DNA from 4 places in the Priestia sp. P1_B12_1 genome. Region 3 is predicted to be linked to each of the others. Evidence: riboswitches for the same ligand, from Rfam matches in the RefSeq annotation. Region 3 holds a riboswitch; each other region holds the start of a gene.

Region 1 (7,986 bases), on a different contig from region 3:
GGAATTGACCATTCGTTGATTATATTTTTTGTTTCATTTAAAAGCGCGTAGATATTATCCGTTGTGTCAATAACAGGGTTAATTCCGATAACCGCATCTCCAATTCCATAGCTTAACGCTTCGTATAGAGATGCTCTCATTCCTTTTAAATTATCTGAAGGATGATTAGGCTGGGCTCTAGAAGCCAATACTCCTTTTTGGCCGATAGTCGTTTGACAAGTAGTTTGCACTTCTATCTTGGCAGCTCCTTGAATTAAATCTAAATTGGACATAATTTTAGTAGCCGCCGCAATCATTTCGCTGCTTAATCCTTGGCTAAGTGCAAGAAGGTCTTCTCCGCTATGCTGATCGGATAAAATATATTCTCTTAAATCCCCTACTGTCCAATTTTTAATAATATCGTAAACAGATGAATCAATCTGACTTTCGATTAATGCCGAGACGTTGTCTTCATCTGCGCTGAGCAGCGGATAGTTTCTGATATCAGCAAGTGTGATATCAGCTAGGACTTGCTTTGCTGCCATTCGTTCTTTCATTGACTCAGCGCTAACTCCTGCGAGCTGATCTCCAGAACGCTCTTCGTTTGCTTTGGCCATGATTTCTTTTAAGCTATAAAATGAAAATGTTTCTCCTAACAATCGTGTAGTTTTAAACATCGTTTCCTCCTTGTATATTTAGTAGATTATGATGAAAAAGCGAGCGTTTTAACGGAAACGGAGATCGCTTCTCCAGCTACTGGTAACCCTAGATCAATGTAATCTCCGTGTGTAAAATCAATTTGATCTAAACAAATAATTTCTAACTCTTTCCTCTGTTTAGCTAATGCTTGTCCTAAAGCTTTTGCAATATCTTGCTCGCATAGAACAACGAGGCACTTAGCTCCTTTAAAACAAGCAATAAATTCAGCGCTTATTACTTTTGCTAATTCTTGAAGCATCTTATAGCTGCAGTAAGGAAAATGAGATAAAGCAATAGCAGCGGGGGGATCTTCTGCGCTGAAAATAGTTGAAGCCTGCATACATGCCGCTCGAGCTCTTTCTTGAAACATCAGCGGATTCCATTTCTCTTCTTGCTGAACAGGTATCTCTACAATCGGGATATTTTTTAACGGCAGCCGCTTTGACCCAATGTATACAGTTGATCCGCTAACTTCTGTATTTTGCATACCAGCCCCAATTACAGTAGCGCGCGTTGTCTCAGCGGCTTGAGATACTTGGATGGATTGAAAATGATATGCTAGAAGCGGACCAACGTCTCCATGTATGGCCACTTCCTTCACTGTTTTTGGCTTTTGCTTCTCCATCATTGCTCCTACTCCTCCTGAAACCATGATCATTTCGGGGATAGAAGATCTTGTATGAGGAGAAACGATCAGCGAGGAATTTTGATTCAGCGCATTTACATAATTCACGGTTTCTTCAGCTAGTAATTGACAGATAGACGAGAGCTTTTCAAATGTTGCTTTTTCACCTTCTCGCAGTGTTAAAGAATTATTTTTCAAAAATTCAGTTAAATGAGAAGAAACGTAGGTAACAAAACCTTCTGAATTCAGACGAATTAATCTTCCTCCCACATGCAGTGTAAACGTTTCTATAACTTTTCCATTTTGACATAAAGCGATGTTAGCAGTTCCTCCTCCTACATCAATATTGGCAATTACTGCATTTGTTTCAGCAGAACGTTCGATTGCTCCTGATCCTTTTGCTGCTAATATTCCTTCTAAGTCAGCGCCGGCTGTTGCAACAACAAAATCCCCAGCATGTTCGGCTAGATAGTGAACGATACTTTCTGCATTTTTCTTTCTGGCCGTTTCTCCTGTGATGATCACAGCACCTGCCTCCACTTGATCTAAGGAGATTCCTGCATTCTTATACTCTTGTTCTAGTAGTACCGTTAATCGTTGAACATCGATTTCAACATCGTTTAGCATAGGAGTGGTATAGATAGAACTTGCATACGTTACGCGACGATCAATAATTTGACAGCCTGGCAGCGTAAACTGATTTTGTTGATTTGCTATTAACAGCTTGCTTACAATCAGTTTTGTTGTACTTGTTCCAATATCTAAACCTATGCTCGTGATCCATTTCTGTAGCATGCTATCAATCCCTTATCTCGTTTGAATATGGTGATTATCATAAAACAGTTTTTTGAATATTTCACTAACTATGTTATCAAACCTGACACACTTTTGTGTAAACAAAGGTGACAAATGACAAAAAAGACTAAATCTTGGTAGATTTAGTCTTTTTGCTTATGATGAGTGTGATTTAGTTATAATCATTCTTGATGCCGATGGAATTAATAGTGAAAGAATGATTAAGCAGGCTATTAGTGATCCTACCATTGAAATCCCGTTCATTGAAAAAGAATACCATAGAGCGGACATGCCCTTTGGCGCATATGATCCCCAGAAAATAATACCCGCAATAAAGTGCCAGAAATACCGTGCGAAGCTGCCGATAATAAGGGATAAAATAATCAAAACAAAAGCTTTTGATCTGTTATTGTTAGCTAAATTAGTTTTAATAGATTGCGAAAAAATACCTCCAAAACCTATAAAAGCAAAAGCCACAATATATTCAATAAACGTTTGCAGCGCTGTTAAAATATAAGCTGTTCCTGTTGCCAACTGTAAAAGCCCCCATAATAGACCAGATAGAGCCCCGCCTTTTACTCCCCAGCGAAAGCACATAATAAAAATGGGCACCATGGAGAACGAAATACTCACAGCCGTTGCAATCTTAATGGAAGGCAAAAGATCAAGTAGAAGTGCCAATGCTGCAAAAATAGCTATTTCAATTTTAGCCTGTAAAGGTAATGCTTTATTCACGTTTCTCACTCCTGTTTTTGAATCATTCATATCAAACGGTTTACACAGGAGTAAGCAAATATATGCTACTATTCCCACATTCCTACGCTAGCGTTAACTAACAGGTTCGAAGGGTCTGAACAATTTGTTCACTCTCAGCACGGCGGCTCCCCCTGTGGTACGTTCGGATATTTATGTAGTATTATGACAACATCCATTATATCATATGTAACAAAATAGATTCGAGAGATTTCAAAGATGTTTCTATTTTCTGAATCTATTTTTTATAATGACAATCGTTTTAGTATTTGGTATACTTCTTTTATGTCAAATGAATATAAAAAACCCTCATCCTAATCGATGAGGTAGAGGTCGCAGTTTTTAATAGTAAAGCAACGGAAATGCAGAGAACATTGAGGATGTTGCTTGAAAGGAAAAATTGCCGAAGTTTAGATCACTTCTCGGTTGATTTAAGCTGGGGCTGTCTCCGAACAGGAACAGAACTGTCACATCATGCGAGTGATGTGAAGAGCTATCTTCACGGAAGGTTGACGCGGTTTTCAGATTTAAAAGCGCGCACATATACTGCGGGCTTTTTTTATGTTATCCCGTCTCTTTCCGTACATTCGAAAGGAGTATTTATCTATGCAAGAGCAGCAAGAATTAAAACGTGGGTTGAAATCTCGCCACTTAACGATGATTTCATTAGGAGGAGCCATCGGAACCGGCTTATTCCTAGCAAGTGGTGGAGCAATTCACACAGCAGGACCTGGGGGAGCGCTTTTAGCTTACGCTATCATTGGTGTCATGGTTTACTTTTTGATGACCAGCCTAGCGGAGCTCGCAGCTTATATGCCTGAAGCCGGTTCGTTTAGTACGTATGCGTCTCGGTTTGTAGATCCATCCTTTGGTTTCGCTCTCGGCTGGAACTATTGGTATAACTGGGCTATTACGATTGCCGCTGAATTATCGGCTGGAGCCCTTATTATGAAATTTTGGTTCCCAAACTCTTCTTCTATTTTATGGAGTGCCCTGTTTTTATTAATTATGTTTGGGCTTAACTACCTTTCTGTAAAAGGATTTGGTGAATCTGAATTTTGGTTTTCGTTAATTAAAGTAGTAACGGTTATCATCTTTTTAGTTATTGGTATTATGATGATTTTTGGTATCTTTAACAATGAAGCACCAGGTTTTAAAAACTTCACGCTTGGTGATGGACCCATTCACGGTGGATTCTTTACTGTCTTAGGTATTTTTATGGCTGCTGGTTTTTCATTCCAAGGAACAGAGTTGCTTGGAGTCGCAGCTGGAGAAAGTGAAGATCCGGAAAAAACGGTTCCTCGCGCAGTTAAACAAGTCTTCTGGCGCATCTTGTTATTTTATATTTTAGCTATTTTTGTTATCGGGATGCTTATTCCATACACAGCGGATTCATTAGCAAGTGATGATGTGCGGGTAAGTCCATTTACTTTAATATTCGAACGAGCAGGTCTGGCGTTTGCAGCATCAGCTATCAATGCCGTTATTTTAACAGCCGTTTTATCTGCTGGTAACTCAGGTATGTATGCTTCTACGCGTATGCTTTGGAACTTAGCAAAAGATGGAAAAGCACCGAGGTTCTTAGCAAAAGTAAATAAACGAGGCGTTCCGGTTAATGCTTTAATCGCAACGGCACTTGTCGGTACACTTGCATTTGGTGCTTCATTTTTTGGAGACGGTGCGGTATACACGTGGTTACTTAACGCTTCTGGTATGTCTGGTTTTATTGCTTGGTTAGGAATTGCCATCAGCCACTATCGTTTTAGAAGAGCATTTGTTGCTCAAGGTCATGATTTGAGTGAACTTCCATATCATGCAAAACTTTTCCCGTTTGGTCCTATCTTTGCCTTTATTTTATGTGCTGTTGTCATTTTAGGTCAAAACTATTCGGCGTTTACGGGTGATTCGATTGACTGGTACGGTGTACTTGTTTCTTATATCGGACTTCCTTTATTCTTAATTGTTTGGTTAGGATACAAATGGACGAAAAAGTCAAAACTTATTCCGTTAAAAGAATGCCAAGTAACAGTAAAAAAATACGAATAAAAAAAGCTCTCTATTCTTTTGAATAGAGAGCTTTTTTATGTGATCTGATCAGCAAAATGAAGAGATATATAGGCGGGCTGATTTTTCATAACAAGCATATAACCTTTGAGGGGGCGATTACAGTAATCAGCAGCTTCTATATAATAAATATGCTGAATTAACCTGCTTAAATGGGTTACAAAAGATGGAAGTTGATGAGTAGGAATGCTTTGGATGTAGTCTATGATTTCTTGTTGAGTTTGAAGGCCTGAATGGGTACATTCTAACAGATAAAAAAGCGGATCTGCTGCTATAGTAGATAGTTCAGAGTTGTGTTTGATTCTATTCAGCTGGATATGCAGTTCTTTTTTTGACCATCTTTTTGGAATAGCTCTTAGATACTGATATTGAAAATGTGTATTCATGATAGCTAACACCTTTCGTATTAAAATAATAAAACGACTTATTATTTTAATAACCTTTACACATGAAACTAAAACGTTACAATGTGTAAAGGTGTCATACATCTTATAAAATAAGCTGATAAAAAAGAACATCTTGCCACTGATTAAATTTCCAGCCTACTTCTTTAAATTCTCCGCAAAATGTAAAATTAAATTGCTCATGCATTTTGATACTGATATCATTCCCTTTTGTAATCCCTGAAATAACAACGTGATGGTTGAGTTCTTTAGCTAATTCCAAAATTCGCTTCATAAGCTTTTTTCCAATGCCATGCCCCTGCTGGTTTTTATCAATATAAATCGATAGCTCTACCGTTTGAATGTACGCCTCTTTATCTCGATAAGAAGAAAGCGAAGCATAGCCCGCTACTACCCCATCTTTTTCTGCGACAATAAGCGGAAAAAGTTCATTGCTAATATGATTATTAAACCAGCTCCTTCTATGCTCTACTGTTACAGGCGTTAAGTCAAAAGTAGCAGCACTTGTTTGAACAGACTGGTTATAAATTTCAACAAGCATAGGTAAATCTTCTTCTTTAGCATAACGAATGATCATATGTACAAACTCCTTATAGTATAGAATTATCTTTATTTTACTTCTTTTAATAAACATAATCTACATAAAAAACCGATGTGCACATGCACATCAGTTGTGATTTTGAGCATATTGAAAGGTTTGAAGAACTTGAAGTGTCTCTTTTGTAGAAACGACCGTCGCAAACTCCTCATGCAAAGAAGACAGTGCGAATGTATGTACATCTTCTGCAGAAAGCCTTGTTTTTCCATCGTAGGACATACCATCAAAGCAAGCTGTTGCATCGTTTACAACGTACGTTCTGTACCCTAGATTTCCAGCCATGCGGGCAGTCGTGGAGACGCAGTGATTAGTAGTTAGTCCTATTAAGATAAGCGTATCATAACCATTTGCTTTTAAATAACTGTCTAGCTCTGTTCCAATGAAACAGCTGTTCACGTGTTTGCGAATTAAGTATTCGTCTTCTTGTGGACCAAACCCTTCTTTGAACTGAAACCCCTTCGAACTGGGGTGTAAAGGAGAATCTGGATTTTCTGATGCATGCTGTACGTGAATAACAGGATAGTCTTGGCGCCTCCATGCTTGCAGTAGCGTCAGCATATGTTTTTCTGCATCTAGATTGTTTCTTTCCCCCCACTGTGGTGAATAAAATCCTTCTTGTACATCAATAAGCAGCAGCACTGGCCGGGAACGTAGCATAAGCATCATCTTCTTTCATCTTTATTTTAAAATGGAAATAACGTATGTGCACCCATCAGGACCGGCTTTTGACGAATGAACCGTCTGTTTCGGTAAATGTATCCGATCTCCTGCCTGACATAGAACCGTATCATGTTCAACTGTAAAGTAAATAGATCCTTCAAGTATATGAAGAATTTCATCAGTTGGATGGGTATGAGATGGGTGCGTTTGAAAAGCAATATCATGCTGTACTTCAACGTATCCAGTATACGCCGGAAGCAGTTCTTTAATTACTTCTTCAAACTTTCCGCCAACTCCTTTTTTAATAGAGGCTTTTTTTACGTCCATGCTGCTCACTCCTTTTTAATTTAAACGGACACTGTCCGGTAGTATAGTTGTTATCATCGTGTAAAAAATATTGCTTCCACTCTCGGTTTTCCTGCTGTCCATACCATCCTAACTCAGGGTGAGCTGATACGTCATCATATGTTTTTAACCGATCGCGGACCACCTTTTGTACGTGCCGCCCTATTTTTGAATCTCCTGTCATACCTTCAAACACCCACCGAGGTTGAAATGTAATCATAAATCCCCTGCTCTTACGGCTTTTACGTAAAGAATGAGCAGGCGTATTACAGACGACAAAAATAGGTTCTCCGTGAAAGCAAAATTCCCATAATAGATCTTTTGGATCTTTTGGAATGTCTTGCGGCCATTTCTTTTGATCAATTTGATGAAGAAACGTCAACGTATCCCAAAACATCGTTTCGTACTCTTCCATTGAACGTTCTTTATGTTCAGGCTTAAAGAATAACACAAAGGATGTATAGCGACCTATGGTTTTAAAAGTATCTATGTATTCTCTAAGTGCCGACGCTGCATTCCTAATATCTTGGTAGTTATAAGGAGTAGTCACAAATGAAAACCGCAGTAAATCTTTTTTAAAGCCTTCTACCCCTAATATACAAGGAAATGGATTTTCTTCTGATAATATATCGCTTCGGAAATATTGAAAAGCATCTTTTCCCCAAAACGGGACGTGCGTTGACTCTAAAATCTCATTGGCTCGAAAAAGCATTTTTGATGCCATTAAAACCCTCCTTATGGAACTCAACGTTACATGTGTATTAAAGAAAAGAAAGTTTATGAGCATTTTTAACTAAATGTCGCTTCTAAATTATAAAACTCTAATCTATATATATATAAGCTACTATTGGACAAGTTAGAAAGGAGGCTGTGTTTGTGGAGTGGTTTTTGATTGCTATAAAACAAATAATTCTAGGTATTAGTCTCGCAGCACCGGTAGGTCCAATTAATATAGAGATGATTAAAAAAGGCCTGACGAAAGGTTTTTGGGCTTCTTGGCTAGTTGGTTTAGGAGGCATGACGGCCGACATTTTATTTATGCTCCTCATTTTAATAGGGTTAAC
Region 2 (7,986 bases), on a different contig from region 3:
CTGGAAAAGTAAACAAAGTAACAGAGGAGTTTGAAAAGTTAATTGATGAATCTGGCGGTATTAATTTAGAAAACCGTGCGGCTCAGCGGAAATCGGAGCTGAAAGAAAAAAACGCAACTCCGTTTAAGCTCTTGCTTCGCCGAATTGCAAGTATTTTTATTCCGTTAATACCTGCTCTTGTAGCATCTGGACTTATCACCGGAGTGACAAAAGCAGCAGTTCAAGCGAAGTGGCTTCCTGCAGATTCACAGATTGCTATTCTTTTAACCGTTATCGGAAGCGGCTTATTTGCTTATCTGGGTATTTTAGTAGGTATTAATGCGGCAAAAGAATTTGGTGGTTCGCCGGCTTTAGGGGGCTTAGCAGGTATTTTAGTCATTAATCCTGCCGTAGCTGATATTAAACTTTTTGGTGAAGCACTTTTGCCGGGTCGGGGTGGCTTAATAGGAGTCTTGCTTGCAGCAATCTTTATGGCCGTAGTGGAAAAACGTGTGCGTAAATTTGTCCCTCAGTCACTGGATATTATTATTACACCAACCGTTACGGTGTTAATTACAGGCATTATTACGTATGTAGTATTCATGCCAATCGGCGGCTTGATTTCAGACGGAATCACAAAAGGCCTTTTAGGAGTTTTGGAGGTTGGAGGAGTTGTAGCAGGCTTTGTTTTAGGAGCAACATTTTTGCCGCTCGTCATTACAGGACTTCATCAAGGTCTTACTCCTGTTCATTTAGAGCTTATCAATTCAATTGGAGATGATCCGCTTCTTCCTATACTAGCAATGGGCGGAGCCGGTCAGGTCGGTGCAGCTTTTGCTATCTATATCAAAACAAAGAAAAAACGTTTAAAGCGAGCAATTGGAGGCGCTCTACCTTCAGGGCTGCTTGGAATTGGAGAGCCGCTTATTTTTGGAGTCACACTTCCTTTAGGACGCCCCTTTTTAACCGCTTGTCTTGGAGCTGGAATCGGCGGAGCGTTTCAGGCGCACTTTCATATTGCGACTGTAGCAGTGGGAGTCTCAGGTTTGCCGCTTACGTTTTTAGTTCATGCGCATCAAATTCTTCTTTATTTACTCGGGTTAGTTGTTGCTTACGCAGCCGGCTTTGTTTGTACGTATTTCTTTGGATTCAACGATGAAATGGCGAGAGAGTTTGAATGATTGGCATTTCGTTTTATTTAAATGATAGTGATGCTAAAAAAAGATTAATAGAAGCAAGTGAGTGCGGCGTCACACGTGCATTCACTTCGCTTCACATTCCAGAGGAAAAAGGAGATTTGGCTGAACGGGCAAAAGAACTGCTGTATGTGGCTAGAGATTGTGGAATAAGCGTGTATGCAGACGTATCCAAGCATACGCCGGTTCATTTAGGTATCGAAAGCCTTATGTCGCTATCTTCACTTGGCGTATCTGGTATTAGACTAGACGATGGGTTTAGCACAGCAGAAACTCTTTCGCTTGCGAATGAATTTTATATTGCCGTTAATGCAAGTACGTTATCCAAACAAGAAATTGAAGCACTCTTATGTGCAGGTCTTCATCATCATCAGCTGCTTGCATGGCATAATTTTTATCCGCGGCCTGAAACAGGGCTTGAAGAAACATTTTTTCAACAGCAGACAGATTTATTTAATGAACTTCGTATCCCAGTCTGCGCTTATATTCCCGGGGAAGGCGAAAAGAGAGGCCCTATTTATCAAGGTCTTCCTACTAGAGAAAAAGACCGTAATAGATGCCCTTTTACCTCTGCAGTAGATTTATACGGCTGCGGAGTAGCGGAGGTTTATATTGGAGATCCATATGCCGGTTCAAATTTATTAAAGCGTTTGGTTCAATATCAAGAAAGCAGCATTATTCCGCTGCGCATTCGTTCACCTCATATAGAGGGAACGTACAGCGTGCGTCCAGATGTATCAAGAGACGCTCTGCGTTTAGTTGATACACGATCTGTAAAACCGGTGCCGCCATTTCATACAGTCGAGCGCAGAATCGGAGCAATTACAATGGACAATGATGGCTACGGACGTTATAGAGGAGAGGTTCAAATAGCTAAAACGAATTTGCCTGCAAATGCGAATGTGAACGTGATTGGGTATGTGATAGAAGAAGATCATGAGCTGCTTTCGTTAGTGAAACCGGGGCAAAAACTTGAGCTTGTTCCTGTCTGAATGGAAAAACGGTGTATTTTTAAAGAAGCCGATAGCTAACTAGTAAGCTTATAAAAGTAAAGAGCACACACTGCTTAAAAAAAGTGTGTGCTTTTTATTTTACTAAAAAGGAAACTATTTTCATTGCTGAATCATGAACCTTTCTATTGAATAAAACGCTTTACTATGATAAAACTATTACAGGTAAACATATGATAATCGTTTAATTTTATAGAGATACAACGCCACTAGGGGTGCTTTCTAAGCTGAGAGAGACGAGAAGTCTTAACCCTTATAACCTGAACTAGGTAATACTAGCGTAGGAAAGAGGTATTGTAATGGATGTTTTGTATGGTATTTCCTTACGAACTCGTTATAATAATTTTTTGTATATAAACAAAAACACTTCTTTCCTGCGAAAGAAGTGTTTTTTTATGCGTAAAGGAAGGTGTCATACATGGAAGAAACAATTGATTTGCTTGTCAAACAGGTAGAGGAGCGCAAAGGGGAGCTAATCCAGTTAGTAAAAACGCTTGTTGCATATAAAACGCCAGCGCCTCCTGCACGAAATTCTAATGAAGCGCAGCGCTACGTAGCGGATTTCCTTGAAAACTGCGGTTTTTCCATCGATATGTGGGATTTATATTGCAACGATCCTATTGTAGTGGGCACGTTAAAAGGGAAAAAATCAGCTGACTATCAAAGCTTAATTATTAACGGGCATATGGATGTAGCTGAGGTACAAGAAAATGAAAAGTGGGAGACAAATCCGTTTGAAGCTGTGGTAAAAGACAACATGATAATCGGACGCGGAGTTGCTGATATGAAAGGCGGCTTGGCAGGAGCATTATTTGCAGTCCAGCTTTTAACAGAAGCAGGAATCGAACTGCCGGGAGACTTGATTTTTGAATCCGTTGTAGGAGAAGAAGTGGGAGAGGCAGGTACGCTGCAATGCTGTCAGAAAGGATATACAGCTGACTTTGCGCTTGTTGCTGATACGAGTGATTTACATATTCAAGGTCAAGGCGGAGTGATCACGGGATGGATTACGATAAAAAGCAGTAAAACCTATCATGACGGTACACGCCGAAGTATGATTCATGCTGGAGGAGGTCTGTTAGCTGCGAGTGCTATTGAGAAGATGGCAAAAGTGATCGGAGGGCTGCAAGAATTGGAGCGCCACTGGGCTGTTACAAAAAGCTATCCAGGATTTTTGCCGGGAACAAATACGATTAATCCAGCAGTAATCGAAGGGGGAAGACATGCTGCTTTTATTGCAGATGAATGCAGGCTGTGGGTCACCGTTCACTATTATCCCAATGAATCATACGGCCAAGTATCAAAAGAAGTGGAAGAATACATTTTAGCTATTGCAAAAGCAGATCCATGGTTAAAAGATAACCTGCCAACCTTTGAATGGGGAGGCACATCAATGATTGAAGACAGAGGAGAAATCTTCCCGTCATTAGAAATTGATGAAAATCATGCTGGAGTCCAGCTGCTTGCACATACTCATGAACAACTTGAAGGGAAAAAGCCCCCAATCGATGTGTCAACTAGCGTAACAGACGGGGGATGGCTAGCTGATGCGGGGATTCCGGCCGCTATTTATGGTCCGGGAAATTTAGCAAATGCACATGCTGTGAACGAACAATTAGATATAAATCAGCTTGTTCAATATACAAAAGTGATGTTGCAGTTCATTTATACGTGGCTGCATACGCATAAGGAGTGATCATCATGAAATTTAGTGAACGATTATACGAAAAGCTGCAGCCTATTTGGCGTCAAAATCATAATCATCCCTTTGTACAGGGAATGGGAGACGGAACGCTTGAAAAGGAGAAGTTTCGCTTTTACATGATTCAAGATTACCTTTACCTAATTGATTATGCAAAATTATTTGCGATTGGAGCCATGAAAGCTACTGATGTTCAAACGATGGGGAAATTTGCTGCACTTTTGGATTCTACATTAAACGAAGAAATGAGCCTGCACCGTGAGTATGCCAAGAAATTTGAAATCAGCGAAAAAGAATTAGAAAAAGCGCAGCCATCTCCTACAACGCTTGCATACACACACTATATGCTGCACGTTGGTCAAAGCGGCACATTAGCTGAATTAGTGGCGGCTCTTTTGCCTTGTATGTGGAGCTATTGGGAAATAGGAAAAGAACTCAGTGAAAAGCCTGGAGCTAACAATGAGTTTTATCGTGAGTGGATTGAAATGTACAGCTCAGAAGAATTTGGAGAACTAGCGACATGGTGTATTAATTTATTCGACTCACTTACTGAAGACAAATCAGAAGCGGAGTTAGAAAAGCTCGAAGAAATTTTCTTGAATACAACGCGTTTTGAGTATATGTTCTGGGATATGGCTTATAACGAAGCGATGTGGCCAATTCATGAATAAGTCTGTGTTATCTTTTCAAAACGTCAGTTTTACGTACAAAAACGGTGATCAACCGATTTTAACATCATTAAACTTAGACGTAAAAGAAGGCGAGTTTGTCAGTATCGTTGGAGCGAGCGGTTCTGGGAAAAGTACGTTGTTTCGTCTCATTACAGGTCTTGAACAGCAGAGTGAAGGCGATATCGTGATTAACGGACAGTCTTATGAAAAACGGCTTGGAAAAGTAGGCTACATGCCGCAGCAAGATTTGCTTCTTCCGTGGCGCACGATTTTAGACAATGCAGCTCTGCCGCTTGAGCTTCACAATGTGTCAAAAGCAAGTGCTCATAGGCAAGTATCTCAGCTGCTCGAAGAGTTTGGTTTAAAAGGGTATGAAAATCGTTTTCCAAGTGATTTATCCGGAGGGATGAAGCAGCGTGTTTCTTTTCTGCGAACGATATTAAGCGGTTCTAACGTACTGCTTTTAGATGAGCCTTTTAGTGCGCTTGATGCCATTACGCGTTTATCAATGCAGGAATGGCTGCTTGAACAATGGCAAAAGCGTAAACATAGCATCTTATTTATCACTCATGACGTAAACGAAGCCCTGTTTTTATCAGATCGTATTTTTATCTTTTCAGACAAGCCGGTAAGTCATCTTGAAGAGATTAAAGTACCGCTTAGCAGGCCTCGAACGCAAAAAGATTTGAATCAACAGCGTGTGCTTGATGTGAAAGATTATTTAATTGAACAGCTAAGATCGAAGGTGAACACATGAAAAAATACGGGGCTTCAGTTATTTTAGTCGTCATTTTGCTGGCTGCTTGGGAAATTGGAGCACGCATTGTAAACTATCCGTTTATTTTACCAACGCCCACTGGTATTTTAACGAAGCTTTGGGAGCTGCGAATGGATTTATTGTTTAAGCATTTACCAGCTACGCTATCTATTGTTGTAATTGGGCTGGTTATATCCGTGGTGCTGGGAGTTATGCTGGCTGTATGGATGAATTGGAGTCCGCTTATTGAGCGTGCTTTCTATCCGCTTATTATTGCGTCGCAAATGATTCCCACCATTGCCATAGCTCCTGTATTTGTTCTGTGGTTTGGCTACTCCATTTGGAGCAAAGTGATTGTGACCGTATTAATTACTTTTTTTCCTATTACGGTTAGCACATTTGACGGGCTTCGTTCGACCAATAAAGAGTTAAAAGAACTCATGCTGACCATGGGAGCAACAAAAAAAGATATTTTCTTTAAGTTGAACATTCCTTCTGCACTGCCTCATTTTTATTCAGGGCTCAAAGTAGCGGTTACCTTTAGTATAATAGGTGCTGCCATTGGCGAATGGTTAGGTGCACAAGCAGGCTTAGGATATTTCAGTCGTCGTATGATGACACAGTTTGATGCAGCTGGTGTATTTGCACCAATTGTGATTTTATCCGCGCTTGGTATTTTATTCTTTATTATTGTAGTAGGTTTCGAAAAACGTTCATTAAAGTGGAGGAAAACAGAATGAAAAAATGGTTTGTAATTGGTTTAAGCCTGATGCTTGTTTTGATGCTCGCTGCTTGCGGCCAGGACAAGGAAAATAAAGCTGGTGACAGTAAAAAATTAAAAGACGTTACAATTATGCTTGATTGGTACCCAAATGCAGTGCACAGCTTCATTTATGCTGCACAAGAAAAAGGATATTTCAAAAAAGAAGGGCTGAATGTGAAAGTACAGTTTCCTGCTAATCCAACAGACTCGCTTAATTTAGCAGCTGCGGGGAAAGTTACACTCGGCCTTTATTATCAGCCTGATGTAGCAATGGCACGAGCAAATGAAGATGTGCCGGTAAAGTCGGTAGGAGCAATCGTAAGGTCTCCATTGAACCGAGTTGTGGCGTTGAAAGATAGCGGTATTAAGCGTCCTAAAGATTTAGAAGGAAAAGTAGTAGGATACAGCGGAACACCATTAAGTGAATCTGTTCTAAAGAAAATGGTGAAAAGCGATGGAGGAGATCCGAATAAAGTAAAACTAGTAGACGTAGGATTTGAGTTAAATTCATCGCTGATTAGCAAAAAAGTAGATGCCGTAATAGGTGCATATATTAACCACGAAGTACCATTACTTCATAAAAAAGGATATAAAACAGTTGACATTGATCCTTCAGATTACGGCGTGCCATCTTATTATGAGCTAGTGGCAGTTACTGGGGATCAAACATGGGCAAAAGATTCTGATACGATTAAAGCGTTTTGGCGTGCCGCTACAAAAGGGTATGAGTACACAGAGAAACATCCAAAAGAATCACTTCAAATTCTATTAGATAACCAAGATAAATCAAACTTCCCCCTTGAAAAAGACGTGGAAACAAAAAGTTTAAATATTTTACTTCCGAAAATGAAGTCTGAACAAGGATTTGGCAGTCAAACGAAAGAATCATGGCAGTCAAATGTAGACTGGTTAAAAGAGTCAGGATTAATTAAGAAAAAGCCAAATGTAGATGAAATGTTTGAGAATATCGGAGAATCCAAGTAAATAATTTAAGACAAATTTAAAAAAACCTTCTTATACTGAACGTAACTTTCTGAACGAGAAAGTGAAAAGGTAAAGGAGGTTTTTTTATGGCTTTTACAATAGTAGATAAGGAAACATGTATTGCTTGCGGAGCATGTGGAGGGAGCGCACCAGGTCTTTATGATTATGATTCAGAAGGTCTTGCTTATGCGGTGTTAGATAACAACGAAGGAACAAAAGAGGTTCCTGAAGATCAGCAAGATGAGATGATGGAAGCGTATGAAGGATGCCCAACAGAATCCATTAAAATCGCAGAGCAGCCGTTTTATGGAGATGCAACAAAATTCGAATAAGTTTTTTAAAAAAGTTAACGATAAAGTACATTTAGTTATGACATAAGTGAATATTTGGTGAAATAGAAAGTTTCAAAATAAAAAAGGTCTTGCCTAGAGCAAGACCTTTTTTTATTCTAAATTTGCATGCTTTCCGTACATTGTATGGGTATCAAGTTCTTTCTTCTCCATGAAGCGAAGAATCAGCGCATCGTAAAAGAGAAGAAGCGTTTGCTCAAACAGCGACGCCATAGGCTGTACTGTTTGATAACTGCTTTGTTCTTGATCCTTAGGAGCACCAGGCAGCTTCACGATAAAGTCAGCCAGCTTGCCAAGCGTGGAGTCGGGAGAAATTGTGACTACTCCAACTTTTCCTCCAAGTTCTTTTGCTTTTTGAGCGATAGGAATCAAGCTCTTCGTCTCGCCAGAACCTGATCCGATGATTAATAAATCATCCTTTGTGAAAGTAGAAGTCACGGTTTCTCCAATGACATAAGCATCAATGCCCATATGCATCATACGCATAGCAAACGACTTGCCCATAAGACCTGAACGGCCTGCTCCAGTGACAAACACTTTTTTAGATGAGATGATGCCATTTACAAGCTGCTCA
Region 3 (7,986 bases):
AACCACTTCTGATACACAGTCCTTTTTCCGCATGCAGTCGCAAATGGAAGCTTATAAGCAAATTGGACGTGAAGAGCAGGCCATTGGGACGTTTACATTTCATCAGCTGTTTGATAAAACAAGCGGTGTAGAAAAAGAATTTTCCGGCGGCAAATACGATCTTAACCTTTCTTTTGTCTATCCGGATCCAAAAAAATTAAAGCTACATGCAAAAGAGTATAAGGAATGGACGAATGAAACATGGAAAGCATTAGAAAATCTACCAAAAGGAACGGTAAGCGAAGTGGCTATTTCTTTTGATGATACGTATTCGCTAAAAGAAGTTCAGCAAAAAATGAGCGCCATCGACAGCCGTGATTTTTCTACCTCTTGGTACGCGCTTAATACAGGGCACGAACAAAAAACAAGTACAAAAGACGAGCCATTAATTGACTTAACATCAACATTTGGCTTTCCAGAGTTTCTAGACTTACCTTACGATCACAAAGGAAATCAAACCCACTCTACTAGCAAGTCGAACGTTTTAAATATGATGAAACTATTAGCCGATAATGAAGAAACGGTCCAAAAAGTTCGCCAGCTAGACCATTCCGATCTGTTGCTAAAGCAGCGATATTCTTATGTAAAAAAACACGGCGTCGGTGTGTACGGCGTTGTGATTACAGGGCCTACAAAAAAACTGCTGAAATTAAAAAATGATCCGTCGATCACATATGCGTCACTTGGAGATGTAGAGCTATGGAATTGGTTCAGTCGTCCCTCGTCAGGTACGTTAATGAATCAGTAGAGGCCGAGACAAAAGTATAGCAGTGGAAGAAAAATCCGAACGATGAATCAAGACTCCTGATGGAGAATCAAATTCGTTCGGATTTTTTTATGAGTAGAGTGAATGTAGGTTTCATATATGCAGTGATTTTGTTATGTCCCGGCCTCTTTTTATTCATTCGTTAATTGTTCAAACCTTTTTACCGCTTCGCTTTTATCAAATGAACTAAACCATCGATAGTCTTGGTCATCTAAAATGCGATAGTGCTGACTAATCATATTTTGCTGCAGACGAAAAGAGCCTTCTTTTTGAATTTCTTTCCACCATACTCTTCCTCCGAGCGTTTTATCTTTTGGAGAAGATACGCCGTTATGAGCAATGATTTCTACTACTTCTAAAGGAACGTCTCCTAAAACCGATTGAAGGATTTCACTGTCACCAAACAAACCGCATACTGCAACAGTGGTCGTCCACCCTGCTTCCGTGCGCCCTTTTTCAATTTGAACCAATGTTTTTTTGGAAATACCAATGACTTCAGCCATTCTGTCTTGTGAATAGTTTCTTTCTAAACGAATTAATCGTATTTTATCCGATACTGATTTAATTACTTCTTGTTTATTCATTTTCACAGCCCTTTCTTTCTATACACGTACATTTCTTTAGTGTAATATTACACCTAATTAAAGAAGAGTTTCAAGCGTTTCCCTTCGTCACAAGACGGGGAAATATACTGAAATGGTTTTTGTACACCAAAACAATTAAAAGGAGTTGAGAATATGTATATCATTGTATGGGCTGTGCTTGTACTATACGCCTTTCTGCTAGCTCCGGGAGCAAGCGCCTCTGATGATTTACTGTTTAAAAAACTTATCACAGGAAATTTTCAACAGGTAGATCCGCTCGTGGTTATGGTATTCTCTTTTTTGGGACTTTTCCCAATATTGTTTATGGTAATGATCTGTAAAAAAGATACATACAAACTGCCTGGATGGCCATTTTCTCTTCTATCATTTGGGGTTGGAGCTTTTTCTCTTTTGTTCTATTATCATTGGAAAGGACAAAAAGTTCGAAAACATTCGCGTATTCCTTCACGTTTCATTACTATCATTTCTTCTCGTCTATGGATTGGACTATGCTTAGCGCTCACGATTGCAGGTTACGTATACGGACTATCCATAGGTTCAATAAAAGCTTATGGAGAAGCTTTTATGCAGTCACAGCTTGTTAGCGTGATGACCGCTGATTTTTTTGTTTTAACGTGGCTTTCTTACTCCGTTATGACAAAAGAAAGGATAGCATCCCGGCCTTACCTTCTTTTATGTTTCATTCCAGTTGCCGGCCCTTTTCTTATTTTGTTACTGCTTCCCCGCCAAGATGTTAGAGAAGAAAAACTTTAAATAAAAGTCTTGCGTTCCATTCATTATTCCGTTATAATAATTTCTTGTACGATGAAAGTTGATTAATTAGAAAACATTTATATATCGGCATCTTATTTACATTTGTTATACATACCTGCGCTGTGCGTATACTCATGTTGTCTTAAACCTTTGAGTGTTAAAAGGGAGCTCAAAATTTAGCTGCAGATAGCACGCCCTTCTTGGGACGCTAAACCCGGCTATGAGGGCACCCACCTAGTAGATCTGGGTATTTAAGACACTTAGGGTTACGGCAGTGCGGGCTTATTTTTTAGTTAGCTGTAGCTAGCTTTTTTTATTTTTTATTTTATTAGTTTACATAATTATTTTATTGTTAACTTATATTTTTTTTAGACATGTATGTTTTATTTATCTTCGATTGAGGAACATAAAAAGTAATAAAGGAGATGGATAAAATGAATGAACAAAAAATTGCTAAAAAAGTAAACGAAGTATTAGAAGGAAATCGTGTAGGAACATTAGCTACAGTTGTAAACAACAAACCCCACTCTCGCTATATGACATTCTTTAGCGATGAAGATGGTATCGCTCTTTACACACCAACAAATATCAATACACATAAGGCAGAAGAAATCGAAGCCAATCCGAACGTGCACGTACTATTGGGCTACAGCGGCGAAGGATATGGCGATCAATACTTAGAATTATCTGGTACAGCTGTTCTTCGTACTGGTGATCAATTAAAAGGACGTATATGGAACGATCACATGAAAGAATGGTTTGACGGTCCAAATGACCCTGAGTATGTTGTTCTTGAAATTACGCCGAACGAAATTCGCTTTATGAATGAAGGCGAAGAAACTCCTCAAACTGTTCAGCTATAATAAAAAAAGCGCACACTGTGCGCTTTTTTTATTTTCCTACCGCTTCTTTCAATTGAGCTGCTTTTTCTTTTGGAGACGCTGCTAAGCTAATCGCGGTAATAATAGAAACGCCATCTGCACCTGCTTCTACTACTTGTTTGGCATTTTCAGGCGTGATCCCGCCGATTCCTACAATTGGAAAGTCAATATTCTGGTTTCGTACTTCTTCAATTAACTTTGTACCTTGCACTGCTTTTGCGTCTTTTTTTGTAGACGTAGGAAAAACAGGCCCCATTCCTACATAATCCGCCCCGTCTTTTATCGCTTGCTGCAGCTCTTGTGCATTATGAACAGAGACGCCTACAATTCCTTTTCCTATTTTCTCTCGAACAATATGAGCTTTTTCATCTTCTTGTCCAATATGAACGCCATCTGCTTGTAAGCGGATCGCTAAGTCAAGATCATCATTCACAACAAAAGGAACGCTGTGCTGCTGACAAATTTGCTGAAGTTCCTTCGCCAGCTGATATTTCGCTTCTCCTGTTAGGGCACCCTCGCCTTTTTCACGGAATTGAAACACAGTAACGCCGCCTTCAATTGCTTCTTTCAACACTGCTCTCGGATCTTTTGTACAGTTATTGCTGCCCATTATAAAATAAACTTGCAGCAGCTTTTTGATTTCTTTGTTTGTCATTTTCCGGCTCCTTTTAACGTTGATGTACTCTTGCATATGATTCAATATCCTGCCCAGATAAAAGATGAAGCTGGTTTAACAGCTCAATTTGAAAGCTTCCCGGCCCTTCTTCACCTTTTTTCGCTGCGGCGATTTCACCTGCCACTCCGTAAAAACTTAAAGCAGCAACGCTTGCCTCGACATATTCTTTTTCTACAGCAGCGAAAGCTCCTATAATTGATGTCAGCAGACATCCAGTCCCCGTCACTTTCGTAAATAACGGGTGACCGTTGTCTACTGTATACGTTTTGTTTCCATCTGTGATTACATCTTGTTTACCCGTGATAACAATCACTGTATCTAATTTGTTCGCTGCTTTCTCAGCAAGTTCAATGACGTCTCCTTGCCCTTCTAATGAATCAACGCCTTTAATGAGCCATGACTCGCCTACTACATTCGCAACTTCAGCAGCGTTACCACGAATAACTGCCATATTTAATTCTTCTACAAGCTGACGTGCTACTTCTGTACGAAACGGGGTCGCTCCGGCTCCTACAGGATCGAAAATAACCGGCACGCCATTTTCATTTGCTGATTTTCCTGCTATTCTCATCGCTTCTACTTCTTGAGCCGTCAGTGTACCCATATTTAAGACAAGCGCTCCGGCGATTCGTGCCATGTCAGCCACTTCTTCTTTCGCATAAGCCATAACAGGTGAAGCTCCTAGTGCAAGCAGTCCATTTGCTGTAAAGTTGGTTACCACAACATTCGTAATATTATGAACAAGCGGACTTATGTCTCTTACTTTCTCTAATTGAGCTGAAATTTTACTAATATCCATGTTTTTTCACTCTTTTCATTTAGTTTTAACACTGCAAAAAAGACAAAAAAGCACCTTGCATGCGCAAAGTGCTTTGGTATGTACTCACATTCCCTGCGCTGGCATTATCCAACAGGTTCAAATGGTCAACAGGCGTCCCTGTACTCTCAGCCTGCCCCGCGCAAGCTCCCATACTATTCTTGTTACGTTTAAAGTTTACTATTAACCTTTTTTATTTGCAACCATTTCACTGTTTTGCCGATAAAATAAAGCTTCTCTATAGGCTGAGTGGCGCTTTAAAGCTTACACCATTCCTCAAAGAATAATCAAAAGACCTCCAGTAAGCTACTGGAGGTCTTCTATTCCCTAAGAATTCTATCATTTTTCCTTATGGTTATTTCTCTTGAACCGCTTGATTTCTCACAACTGTTTTTCTGTCCTTCCCTGCTCTTAAAGATAAAAGAAAACAAAGAAGCAGTACAAGTGCAGCTGATACGTACGGATAATTAATGTTTATATCAAAGAGAAAGCCTGCTACAACGGGGCCAATAATATTTCCAAGACTTGTATAAGCAGAATTTAGTCCGGCTACATATCCTTGGTCGTCTTGTGCCATCATCGACATTTGCGTGCTGATTGCCGGACGTAAAATATCTGTTGCTAAAAAAACGATAAATGTCACAACAATAATAAGCCAGTACGTGTGCACAAATAGCGTAAGTAAAATAAAAAGTCCCGTCATCATCAAGCAAAACGAAATCACTCTTTTTTCACCAAACTTATTTAAAATCCACCCAAAAATCGTAACCTGCACTACAGCCCCCGCAATAGAGCCGAACGTAATAACAAACGCAATATCTTTTGGCGTAAAGCTAAATTTATGATCAACAAATAGTGAAAAAATCGTTTCATAATTGGATAATCCAAACGATGTCACAAAAACAATAATTAAACTTAAAAAATAAGGTTCTTTATAAGAATTCATAAGCTGCAGTAGCAGCCGCTCTTCTTTTGGATTCTCATTGTTTGAAACAGCATGATTTTGTACAGGACGAGACTCTGGCAAAACAAGAAGCGTAATCACTGCAGCCAAGCCTCCTGCTACTGCGGCCATATAAAATGGTACACGCATGCCGTATTCAGCTAAAAAGCCGCCGATACCGGGTCCAATAATAAATCCTGTTGTAATCGCCGCCGTCACATAGCCCATTCCTTTAGCGCGTTCTTTAGCAGACGTCACGTCCGCTGTATAGGCCATAACAGCAGGCATAATGAGCGCGGCCCCAACCCCGCCTAACATTCTCGATAAAAATAATAAAAGAGGTGTACTCACTGAACCAAAGAACCATTCAGACAAGGCAAAAACAATCATTCCCGCTACAATAATTTTCTTTCTCCCTAACGAATCTGATAACCGACCCGCTAAAGGTGAAAACAAAAATTGAGTCAGTGAAAACACCGCTACTAAAAGCCCCATCACGCTGCCGTTGATATGAAGCTCCGTCATATATGTTGGCATAATTGGAATAACGAGACCGATTCCTGTAAAAACAATAAAAATATTTAGCATGAGCAGCAAAATCGCCGCTCGATTTCTTAACAATAATGACATATAAACCTCCTGATTACAAAAATACTGAACGTTCGGTCTATAAAAATACAAAATAATGAGGGATTACTCATTACCGCAATAAGCATCCCCGATTATTTAAGAAGACCTTGCTATGATTCCGTTTAAAAATACATCGATTGCTGAATGGTAAAGCTTCAGGGCATTTTCCGTGTTCGTTTTTCGAGACATGCGGCTCATTCCAACAAACAGCCCTTCTAAAATCACTGCAAGCTGTTCTGCATTTTTAGGAGAAAACTCTCCTTCATCAATGCCTTTTTGCAAAAGCTCCCGGTTAAACTCCACGTGTCGTTTCACCATCTCATCAATTCGCTCTTCGATGTCGCTGCCCTTTTCCTCGTTGTTAAAAAACTCATCGGCAGCTTTCGTAAGAGGATGATTTAAATCATCTAAAATGATTTGCTCCGCAATTCCAAAAAGCTTATCTCTTGTTGTTTTGTAAAGAGACTCTCTTTCTTTCCAGTTGCGTTCCCACTCGAGATCCCATTCGTCTATTAAATAGAGAAAAAGCCCTTCTTTACTTTTAAAGTGATAATAAATATTCCCTTTACTGCTTCCCGTAGCTTCTACAATTTCCTCAATAGATGTAGCTTTATAGCCTTTTTGAGAAAACAATGCTTTAGCGGCATCTGCCACTTTTCTTTTGGTTTGTTCACTTTGAAGCTTTTTTTTATTCAAGCTATTTCCACCGCCCGGCACATTTATTATTTATACTGAACATTCGTTTTGTATTATCTGACACCTATACTACATAGGAAAATCCTTTTTGTCTAGTGAAAAAATCTAGTTTATACCTTTTTATATGAATTATGACAAAACAAAAAAACAAAGAGGTTGAGACATAACTAAATCAACCGCTAGAAGCCACTGCATATATGAAACCTACGTTCACCATCACCATAAAAAAATCCGAACGAGTTGGATTCTTCATCAAAAATTTTGATTCATCGTTCGGATCTTCTTTGACTAAAATACTTTTGTTCCGGCCTCTTTTAATCAATCATTCAATTTCTTTGTCATAAATACACTGTATGGATCTTCTTTGTAGGTAGAAAACGGTTCGCACTCGTAAAATCCAAAACTGGCGTATAGCTTTCTAGCCGGTTCAAAAGCAGAAGCGGATCCTGTTTCTAAGGTTAAGCGTCGGTATCCTCGTTTTTTCGCTTCATTTATTATGTACTGCAGCAGCTCCCTAGCAATGCCTTTTCGCAAATGAGCCGCGGCTGTTCGCATCGATTTAATTTCTCCGTGATGCTCATCTAGCTCTTTTATAGCCCCGCACCCTGCTAGCTGTCTGTCTTCCCACACGCTCCAAAACGTAATATCACGGTGTTTTAAGCTTTCAATATTTAGAGCATGAATACTTTCAGGAGGTGAATGTAAGTTCATTCCTTGAAGGTGAGAACTTACTAGTTCAATAACTTCATTGTTCGTTAAGTGGTCTCTTTTTATTTTAATCATTTTCTCTTCCTTCCTGCTACTAACGGGCGGTCAACTACAAACCTACTTATGAATAAATTCACTGTCAACCTTTAAAAATCCTTTTATACACTCCCTTCTTTTTCACAGTTATTAAAATCGACTTTGCCAAGCAGATGTTTCATACATTGTTAAACGGAGGTGAAATTCGTTGAAGAAGGTTTTATTTTGTCTTGTCCCTCTTTTGTTTTTATTATCCGCCTGCTTTAGTGATCCTGTTCAAGATGATTTAATCGACTATAACAATCAAGATTTAAAAAAAGCCGCTCAGCTTGAAAAAGAAGCGATTGACGCATACGATTCTGTTACAGGCGCTAACTACACAAGTGACGCAGTGATGTATGATACGATGACGAGTGAAGTCATTCCTACCTATCGT
Region 4 (7,986 bases), on a different contig from region 3:
TGCAACATTGCAATAGCTTTTTCTTGCTCTTTGAGTCTCTATTAGAAGCTTACGGGACTAAAGAACTCGCGTGTTTATTTTATAAAAATACAAAATATAGAATAGCTGCTAACACAATTCGATATAGTGCAAACGGTACTAATTTGATACGATTAATTAATTTCAGGAAAAAGCGAATAGATACCAGCGCAAAAATAAAGGCGCTGATAAAACCAGCAATAAAAAACGGTAGCGCATCTGATGTGAAATACTGCCAGTTTTTAACCAATGAAAGTCCACTTGCTCCTGCCATGATTGGCACTGCCATAATAAATGTAAAATCTGCCGCTGCCTTATGGCTCATTCCAAGAAGAACTCCTCCTGAAATCGTTGAGCCTGAACGAGAAAAACCTGGCCAAAGAGCAATACATTGAAACAGTCCTATACCCAGTGCTTGTCCATAAGACATTTGGTCCACCGTCTCTACACGCGGACGTTTAGGTCCAAACAAATCTGCTAGAATCATTAATACAGCTCCGACTACTAAGCCAATTAGCACCGTATTTAAAGAAAACAAATGTTCATCAATGTAATCATCAAACAAAAGTCCTAACACTCCTGCGGGTAACAAACCAACAATTACCTGCATTAAATTCAAGCGATTTGTCGGTCCAATTGGAGCAGCTGGCTTTTTTCCCAATCCTAATAAATTAATGAAACGATCTTTAAAAATAACTACTACTGCTAAGATCGACCCTAGCTGAATAACAATTTTAAATGTATTAGCTACTGGAGATGAAAATAATTCTTTGGAATTCAACCATAGGTCATCCACAATAATCATATGCCCAGTTGACGAAACAGGAGCAAACTCTGTTAAACCTTCTACAATCCCTAAAATGATTGCTACAATAATTTCCCACATAAAGCTATGTACCTTGCCTTTCTTTCAAATTAATAAGCTTATCGCTTCGTTTTACATGCTCAACTATTTTCCTAATTTGACACTTGCTTTTTTATCATAATTGTTAAAACTATGAAATACAATGTGTATTTGCAAAAAGATAAGAATCTTTAATAATTTGTAATAAAAACCTTACATGCTATAATCAAAAAACACGATATCAGCTTTTATTTACTTTAGAAAGTAGTCACTATGTTCGGTATAAATTCCGGCCCCTTAGCTAAAAATGAATCATCTAGACTATTTTTCTTTAGTGTGAAAAAATGACTAAATCATTATGTTTTTTCCATCTCCTTTACTGTCATCTATCATTTTAATCAACTAATGCTTGCTTATACGGCATATCCCCTAAGTAATTTGAAACTTTTTTCTCTCTTTACTCGTATATAGTAGTATCTTTTTTAGGAGGCTTTTTACTTATGAATGGAAATGTACGTACAATGAAATGGGTCACTGCTGGGTATGAAGCCTTGCTGGGAATTCCTTTAATTGGCGCCGGGATTGTTATGGGCTTTAGTTATACTCCTCTTTTTATTGGATTTATTCTTCATGCTATCACGCTCATTTTAGCTAATAGACGAGGGTTATCTGCGTATGGAAACATACTAGGGATTGTTACTTCACTGGTTGCTTGGATTCCATTTTTAGGGTTTATCATGCACATTATTACAGCTATTGTGATTGCAATCGATGCCGCTAGACAACGTTAATTGTCTAGCTTTTTTTATTTAAGGGTTGATTTTTTACCGAATGATGGTAAACTTAAGCCGTAAATTGAATAATTTGAATGTTATTTCTACTAGGGGTGTCTGATAGCTCAGACTGAGAGAAGAGTGCAATAAAACTCTTTAACCCTTTGAACCTGATTTGGGTTATACCAGCGGAGGGAAGTAGTCTTGAAAAGAATAGTATATGTTTATTCTTTTTTCGCCTATTCCATCGGGTTCTGTCTATCACAGAACCCGATTTTTTTATGGTTCGGTATAGCTACACTTTATGCGAAACCGGAGGAATATGTAATGTCAAAACAAAATGTATCAGTTTCTATGAAAAAGCCTTTTCCAAACAGTCACAAAGTATATGTCCAAGGATCCAGAGAAGACCTTAAAGTGCCTATGCGTGAAATTCATCAGTCTCCTACTACAGGATCTTTTGGGGAAGAAGAAAATAGTCCCGTACGTGTATACGACACGAGCGGTGTTTATACAGATCCCTGTTATGAAATTAATTTACAAAAAGGATTACCGGCTCTGCGCGAAAAGTGGATTGCAGAACGAAACGATGTAGAAACATATCAAGGCCGTACGGTTCAGCCACAGGATAACGGTTATTATGATGGTGATCCAAGAGATCAGTACGAGCGCTTTATCACTAATCGTTTACCGTTGCGCGCGAAAAAAAATCAAAATGTAACGCAAATGCACTATGCGAAAAAAGGAATCATCACGCCCGAAATGGAATTTATCGCTATTCGTGAACAGATGGATCCTGAAGTCGTGCGTGAAGAAGTAGCAAGAGGACGTGCCATTATCCCTAATAATATCAATCACCCTGAGAGCGAACCGATGATTATCGGCCGCAAATTCCACGTGAAAATCAATGCTAATATCGGAAATTCAGCTATTCGTTCAGCTATTGAAGATGAAGTAGAAAAAATGACATGGGCAACGCGTTGGGGAGCCGATACAATTATGGATTTATCAACAGGAAAGGATATCCACACAACGCGCGAATGGATTATCCGCAACTCGCCTGTTCCTGTAGGGACCGTTCCTATTTACCAAGCGCTTGAAAAAGTAAAAGGTGTAGCAGAAGATCTAACGTGGGAAGCATATCGCGATACATTAATTGAACAAGCTGAACAAGGTGTTGATTACTTTACTATTCACGCAGGTGTTCTTTTACGCTATATTCCTCTGACAGCGAAACGTACGACAGGTATTGTTTCACGCGGAGGATCCATCTTAGCGCAGTGGTGTTTAGCTCATCATGAAGAGAACTTTTTATATACTCGCTTTGAAGAAATCTGTGAAATCTGTAAAGCATACGATATTTCTATTTCACTTGGCGATGGACTACGTCCTGGTTCCATTGCAGATGCTAATGATGAGGCACAGTTCGGTGAATTAGAAACGCTTGGTGAATTAACTAAAATTGCTTGGAAACACGATGTTCAAGTTATGATTGAAGGTCCTGGACATGTTCCTATGCACCTCATCAAAGAAAACGTAGATAAACAAATGGAAATATGCCAAGAAGCTCCCTTCTATACTCTTGGACCGCTTACAACCGACATCGCTCCAGGCTATGACCATATTACATCAGGTATTGGGGCTGCAATGATTGGCTGGTTTGGGACAGCTATGCTTTGCTACGTAACGCCAAAAGAACATTTAGGTCTGCCGAATAAAGAAGACGTTCGAGAAGGCGTTATCACCTATAAAATTTCTGCTCATGCCGCTGACCTAGCAAAAGGCCATCCAGGAGCACAAAAACGCGATAACGCGCTGTCTAAAGCAAGATTTGAATTTAGATGGAATGATCAATTTAACCTTTCACTAGATCCAGAGCGCGCAAAAGAATATCACGATGAAACACTTCCCGCTGAAGGTGCTAAAACAGCCCATTTCTGTTCAATGTGTGGACCTAAATTCTGTTCGATGCGTATTTCTCAAGATATTCGTAACATGGCTCAAGAAAATGAAAAAGATGTAAATGAAGTAAGAAAAGAAGGAATGAAAGAAAAAGCTAAAGAGTTTGTTAACAGTGGTTCAAATATCTATCAATAATGAAGTAGAACAGCTTAAAGAACAAATTAAGCAGCTTGAAAGAAAGTTATTATTTGTTCAGCAAAATTGTCAGCATATTATCGTTGAATCCTCACATTCTTCCGTAAGACGCTGCATTAAGTGTTTCTATCAACAAGAAGCAGAAGCTGAGCCAAAAGTATTTTAGTTGAAGAAAAATCCGAACGAGTTGAATTCTTGATTAAGAACCCAGCTCGCTCGGATTTTTTCATTGGTAGGGTGAACGTAGATTTCATGCATGTAGCAACCGCGATGTAACAAGCTATCCATACTAGCTCATTTATCCCATTTGTTCGTCTTTAGATTGGATTAATTTCATTACGTTTCTCAAGTTCATCTTTTTTTGAAACGTGCTTTCAGCATATTCTTAATCCAATATAGTATTTTAATAATAACCCAGCCTATAAATGTACCTAGCGTATTCAAAAAGATATCATCAATATCAAATACTCGTTCCGTTAGCTTGTACTGTAAAATTTCAATTAAAAAACTGATTAAGAAACCAGTCGTAAACACTTGGATAAAACCATCAAACCACTTCATAAACAAAGGAATAAACATTCCAAGCGGCGCAAACATTACGATATTTCCCAGTATATTTGTCACAGTAAGCATTATATTGCCGCTTTCCCACATCAGACGGATCGTACTAAATAAATCCAAGTTCATTGCTTTTCCGTAAACATGTTCGTTTTCCCGTATGAGCGTAGCATAAATGACCACTACCCCATACGCAATAAATAGAATGAACATGACTTTTTTAACGATTGACCTGATGCTTACATTCACTTCAACATCACCTTCTTTGACTCCCAAAACCATTTATTATTATCTATATGTACCCGTCCACTGCTTTCATTCGTCGTGAATGCATTTACATGCTTTTTTATCCTATCACATCAATAAATAAATACAATTCCCTTTATACAATTTTATTAAACTTGATTCTTTATAAATAAAAATCCTCATTATTTTATGCTACTCATTTCATTAATTTCTACATATATAAATAATAAGAAGCAGCGAGTAGCACTTCGCTGCTTCTTATTTAATCTGGATAATAAGGATTCAAATGGATTAATACTTCCTGAATATTATCATGCTTTTTCATAAGTGTTGCTTTGATTTCTCGTCCTAAATCATGACCTTCCTTAATTGTTTTAAAGTGGTCAATTGAAATACGTACATCCACTAATATGTAATGGCCATGTTCTCTTGCTCGAACGCGATCAATCCGCTTCACATCTTCAAATTCATAAATGCTTTCTTCAAGTTCTTTCAGTAGCTCTTCATCAATATTGCCTTCCATTAAGATCTGAAAAGACTCTCCCATCATTTGTCTGGCAATGTTAAAAATTAAATAAGCAACAAAGATACTTGCTATTTTATCTCCGTATAACAGCAGTTGAACATCCATTTTATCACCAATAATCGATAATAAAACACCAATTGCCGCTGCAATAGAAGCAACAATATCTGCTTTATGATCAAATGCAATTGCCTCAATTGCCTTACTGTGGTGCTGCTTCGCTACGTTTAAAGAATAACGGTACAACAATACCTTTGCTATGTATGAAATAACAGCAATCCACATGGCTAAAATATTTGGAGATTCAACCGGATGGAATAAACCAACGACTCCTTCAAATACCACATAAAATGATACAAGCAATAAAATAATTCCTACGATTCCCGAGACAATCACTTCTGCTTTTCCATGTCCATATGGATGGTCATCATCTGCTGGTTTATTTGCTACTCGTATAACCAACAAGACAATAATAGAGGCAAATACGTCCGCTGCAGAGTGAATACCATCAGCAAATACAGCATCACTATTTCCAATCCATCCTACTATTACTTTTCCTAGCGTAAGGGCAATATTGCTCCATACGCTAATCCATGCTACTTTTTTCGCAATGGACTCCCTTATACTGTTGTTCATTTCCACACCTCGACTTACTTCTTGAAAAATCAGCTTTTTTATCTTATCACTGCTCATTCAAGTGGGTCTAGAGCAATCTATTTTCGCTTAGCTATATATGTTTCGGTACCGCAAAATTAATGATAATCTACAACATACTCCTTATTATTTCTCCGCCAACTTCTTACGGTCTGTTGCCATTGGAGGTTCTTCCATCCAACCTTGCTCAATCATAATCCGAATTCCATCTTTTCCATACTTCCCTATACGCCCGATTAGCTGAGAAAATTCTACTGCTACATCCGAACGGAACGACATAGACAAGCCAGCACCGCAGTTATCAATAGCAATTGTCACCGCTGTGGAAGTATGATACATCATCAGCTTATCTGAAAACGGTGAAATCGTTGAGTTGGTTACATATGCATCAAGCAGACGCGGACTTGGTAGGTCAGCTTCAGACAATAACTCGGTGAATTGCTTAATTTGCTTACTCGCAAGTTTAACTCCATCAAAAAAATAAGAGCGTAATTTTTGTGTGGTAGCTACTTGACTAAATGCCAGCATCAGCGTTTTACCTAATACATTTGTATTAACAATTTCTTGAATAGCCGTAACCTCCAAAGAAGTTAGAGGATGCATTTGAGAGAAAAATGGTGATATAAACGTTTTCTCGTCCACAAAATTCACTTTTACCGGATAAGGAATAACCGGAGGTCTCATCAGCATGCTTTTTCTTAAAATAACGTAGTTAGAATCCTCTAAAAGGCTGTCGCTTTCTTTTACACATCGAGACAGGTGATCATAAATATCTTGCCTTCTCACTGCGCTTAGCGCTCTAGCATATTTCTTCATACCTCCAATGGCCATTTCATTGACATAAATAGCCATAAAAATATCATCAAATAAAGCAGGAACTCCTTTATTCACATCTTGTTCCCCAAAACCTACTGGTATTGGAATTTTTTCCGAACTGAATAATTCCGTCAATTCGTCTACATGAGTTTGTGAAATCTGATGGGCTTTTTTTAAGAGCTCCTTAATCTCTGCATCTTTTACAACAGATAGAAAATACCCAAGAACACATACATACAGCGTATCGCCTAAATATTGCGCCCATAAGTAACCTAACTCAGCTGCGTTCAACCGCTGATTTTGTTGATGTTTTTGCATTTCGCTCTTTATATTTTCGTTCATTCACTTATTCTCCTTTTGGATAAAGTCGTACTTTTACTATCTCCAAAGAAGCGCTGAATAAACCGCATAAAAAAGACCTAGATAACAAGTCTAGGCCTTTTAGGTTAAGCATATTTCTGGTCTTCTGTTTCTTTTCTAAAAAAGCTTTTCATGGCGTGAAAAACGTCTGATTTTTGTTTTAAAATAAAGTGTCTAAAACTTTCGTCTTGAATATTTTTGTACGCAGACATTAAAGTGGAATGTCGATTGTACTGATTCACTTCCCCATATCCAAACATATTTGACACTTTCATTAATTCATTTACTAACTTTACACACCTTGCGTTATCTGAAGTTAAGTTATCGCCATCTGAAAAATGAAACGGGTAAATATTATAGCGGCTCGGATCATACTTTTGGTTAATTAATTCAAGCGCTTTTCGGTAAGCAGATGAGCAGATGGTTCCCCCGCTTTCTCCTTTGGAGAAGAAGTCTTCTTCTGATACTACTTTTGCCTCTGTATGATGCGCAATAAATTCAATTTCCACTGTTTCATATTTCGTACGTAAAAAGCGTGTCATCCAAAAGAAAAAGCTTCTTGCCATATACTTTTCCCATATGCCCATCGAACCGCTCGTATCCATCATAGCTAAGACGACTGCTTTCGATTCTGGCTTTATAACTTCATTCCATGTTTTGAATTTTAAATCCTCCGGATAAATAGGATGAAAAGCAGCCTTTCCTGTCATTGCGTTTCGCTTGTAAGCGCTCATCATCGTTCGTTTTTTATCGATATTCCCCATCAAACCTGTACGTCGTATATCATTAAATTCAATGTGCTCCACAACAATTTGATCAGATTCTTTTCGCTGAAGATTAGGCAGTTCTAATTGAGCAAATAAAGCCTCTTGAAGCTCCATAAGAGACACTTCTGCTTCAAAGTAGTCTTCTCCAGCCTGGTCACCTGCTCCTTGACCTTTTCCTGCCCCTTTTTGACCATCTCCAGCAGATCCATCACGTGCTACTACATCCCCAACTTTACTGTCTCCATCACCTTGACCCACATGTTTGTTTTTATCATAATTGTACCGAATTCGATATTCATCCAATGATTTGATCGGAATTTTAACTACTTC

The links. A riboswitch is a leader RNA that binds a small molecule or an ion and turns the genes downstream of it on or off. The one in region 3 is predicted to bind thiamine pyrophosphate.
Region 1: linked by a shared signal. The riboswitch ahead of thiT (energy-coupled thiamine transporter ThiT) and the one ahead of thiM (hydroxyethylthiazole kinase) in region 3 are both predicted to bind thiamine pyrophosphate.
Region 2: linked by a shared signal. The riboswitch ahead of AC1D0Y_RS06935 (acetylornithine deacetylase) and the one ahead of thiM (hydroxyethylthiazole kinase) in region 3 are both predicted to bind thiamine pyrophosphate.
Region 4: linked by a shared signal. The riboswitch ahead of thiC (phosphomethylpyrimidine synthase ThiC) and the one ahead of thiM (hydroxyethylthiazole kinase) in region 3 are both predicted to bind thiamine pyrophosphate.

The regions. Positions count from the first base shown of each region.
Region 1 is NZ_JBFTZR010000007.1:44,237-52,222, forward strand. It holds gene AC1D0Y_RS21250 (ethanolamine ammonia-lyase subunit EutB) at 1-656, opposite strand, end outside; gene AC1D0Y_RS21255 (ethanolamine ammonia-lyase reactivating factor EutA) at 683-2,098, opposite strand; gene thiT (energy-coupled thiamine transporter ThiT) at 2,255-2,863, opposite strand; TPP riboswitch at 2,896-2,996, opposite strand; lysine riboswitch at 3,171-3,355, shown strand; gene AC1D0Y_RS21265 (amino acid permease) at 3,458-4,897, shown strand; gene AC1D0Y_RS21270 (hypothetical protein) at 4,933-5,301, opposite strand; gene AC1D0Y_RS21275 (GNAT family N-acetyltransferase) at 5,405-5,896, opposite strand; gene AC1D0Y_RS21280 (cysteine hydrolase family protein) at 5,987-6,574, opposite strand; gene AC1D0Y_RS21285 (cupin domain-containing protein) at 6,596-6,904, opposite strand; gene AC1D0Y_RS21290 (YqcI/YcgG family protein) at 6,879-7,646, opposite strand; gene AC1D0Y_RS21295 (LysE family transporter) at 7,799-7,986, shown strand, end outside.
Region 2 is NZ_JBFTZR010000002.1:266,855-274,840, forward strand. It holds gene AC1D0Y_RS06925 (PTS transporter subunit EIIC) at 1-1,160, shown strand, start outside; gene AC1D0Y_RS06930 (MupG family TIM beta-alpha barrel fold protein) at 1,157-2,167, shown strand; TPP riboswitch at 2,387-2,489, shown strand; gene AC1D0Y_RS06935 (acetylornithine deacetylase) at 2,604-3,881, shown strand; gene tenA (thiaminase II) at 3,887-4,558, shown strand; gene AC1D0Y_RS06945 (ABC transporter ATP-binding protein) at 4,551-5,315, shown strand; gene AC1D0Y_RS06950 (ABC transporter permease) at 5,312-6,055, shown strand; gene AC1D0Y_RS06955 (ABC transporter substrate-binding protein) at 6,052-7,062, shown strand; gene AC1D0Y_RS06960 (ferredoxin) at 7,149-7,394, shown strand; gene hxlB (6-phospho-3-hexuloisomerase) at 7,506-7,986, opposite strand, start outside.
Region 3 is NZ_JBFTZR010000003.1:380,275-388,260, forward strand. It holds gene AC1D0Y_RS12940 (anti-sigma factor) at 1-787, shown strand, start outside; gene AC1D0Y_RS12945 (helix-turn-helix transcriptional regulator) at 937-1,389, opposite strand; gene AC1D0Y_RS12950 (hypothetical protein) at 1,543-2,163, shown strand; RNA gene ssrS (6S RNA) at 2,273-2,450, shown strand; gene AC1D0Y_RS12960 (pyridoxamine 5'-phosphate oxidase family protein) at 2,598-3,026, shown strand; gene thiE (thiamine phosphate synthase) at 3,055-3,699, opposite strand; gene thiM (hydroxyethylthiazole kinase) at 3,713-4,519, opposite strand; TPP riboswitch at 4,593-4,701, opposite strand; gene AC1D0Y_RS12975 (MFS transporter) at 4,893-6,110, opposite strand; gene AC1D0Y_RS12980 (TetR/AcrR family transcriptional regulator) at 6,207-6,806, opposite strand; gene AC1D0Y_RS12985 (GNAT family N-acetyltransferase) at 7,125-7,589, opposite strand; gene AC1D0Y_RS12990 (hypothetical protein) at 7,759-7,986, shown strand, end outside.
Region 4 is NZ_JBFTZR010000018.1:20,931-28,916, forward strand. It holds gene AC1D0Y_RS26675 (undecaprenyl-diphosphate phosphatase) at 80-904, opposite strand; gene AC1D0Y_RS26680 (hypothetical protein) at 1,363-1,653, shown strand; TPP riboswitch at 1,735-1,849, shown strand; gene thiC (phosphomethylpyrimidine synthase ThiC) at 1,963-3,732, shown strand; gene AC1D0Y_RS26690 (hypothetical protein) at 3,710-3,898, shown strand; gene AC1D0Y_RS26695 (VanZ family protein) at 4,084-4,539, opposite strand; gene AC1D0Y_RS26700 (cation diffusion facilitator family transporter) at 4,799-5,695, opposite strand; gene AC1D0Y_RS26705 (DUF3231 family protein) at 5,840-6,871, opposite strand; gene yhbH (sporulation protein YhbH) at 6,976-7,986, opposite strand, start outside.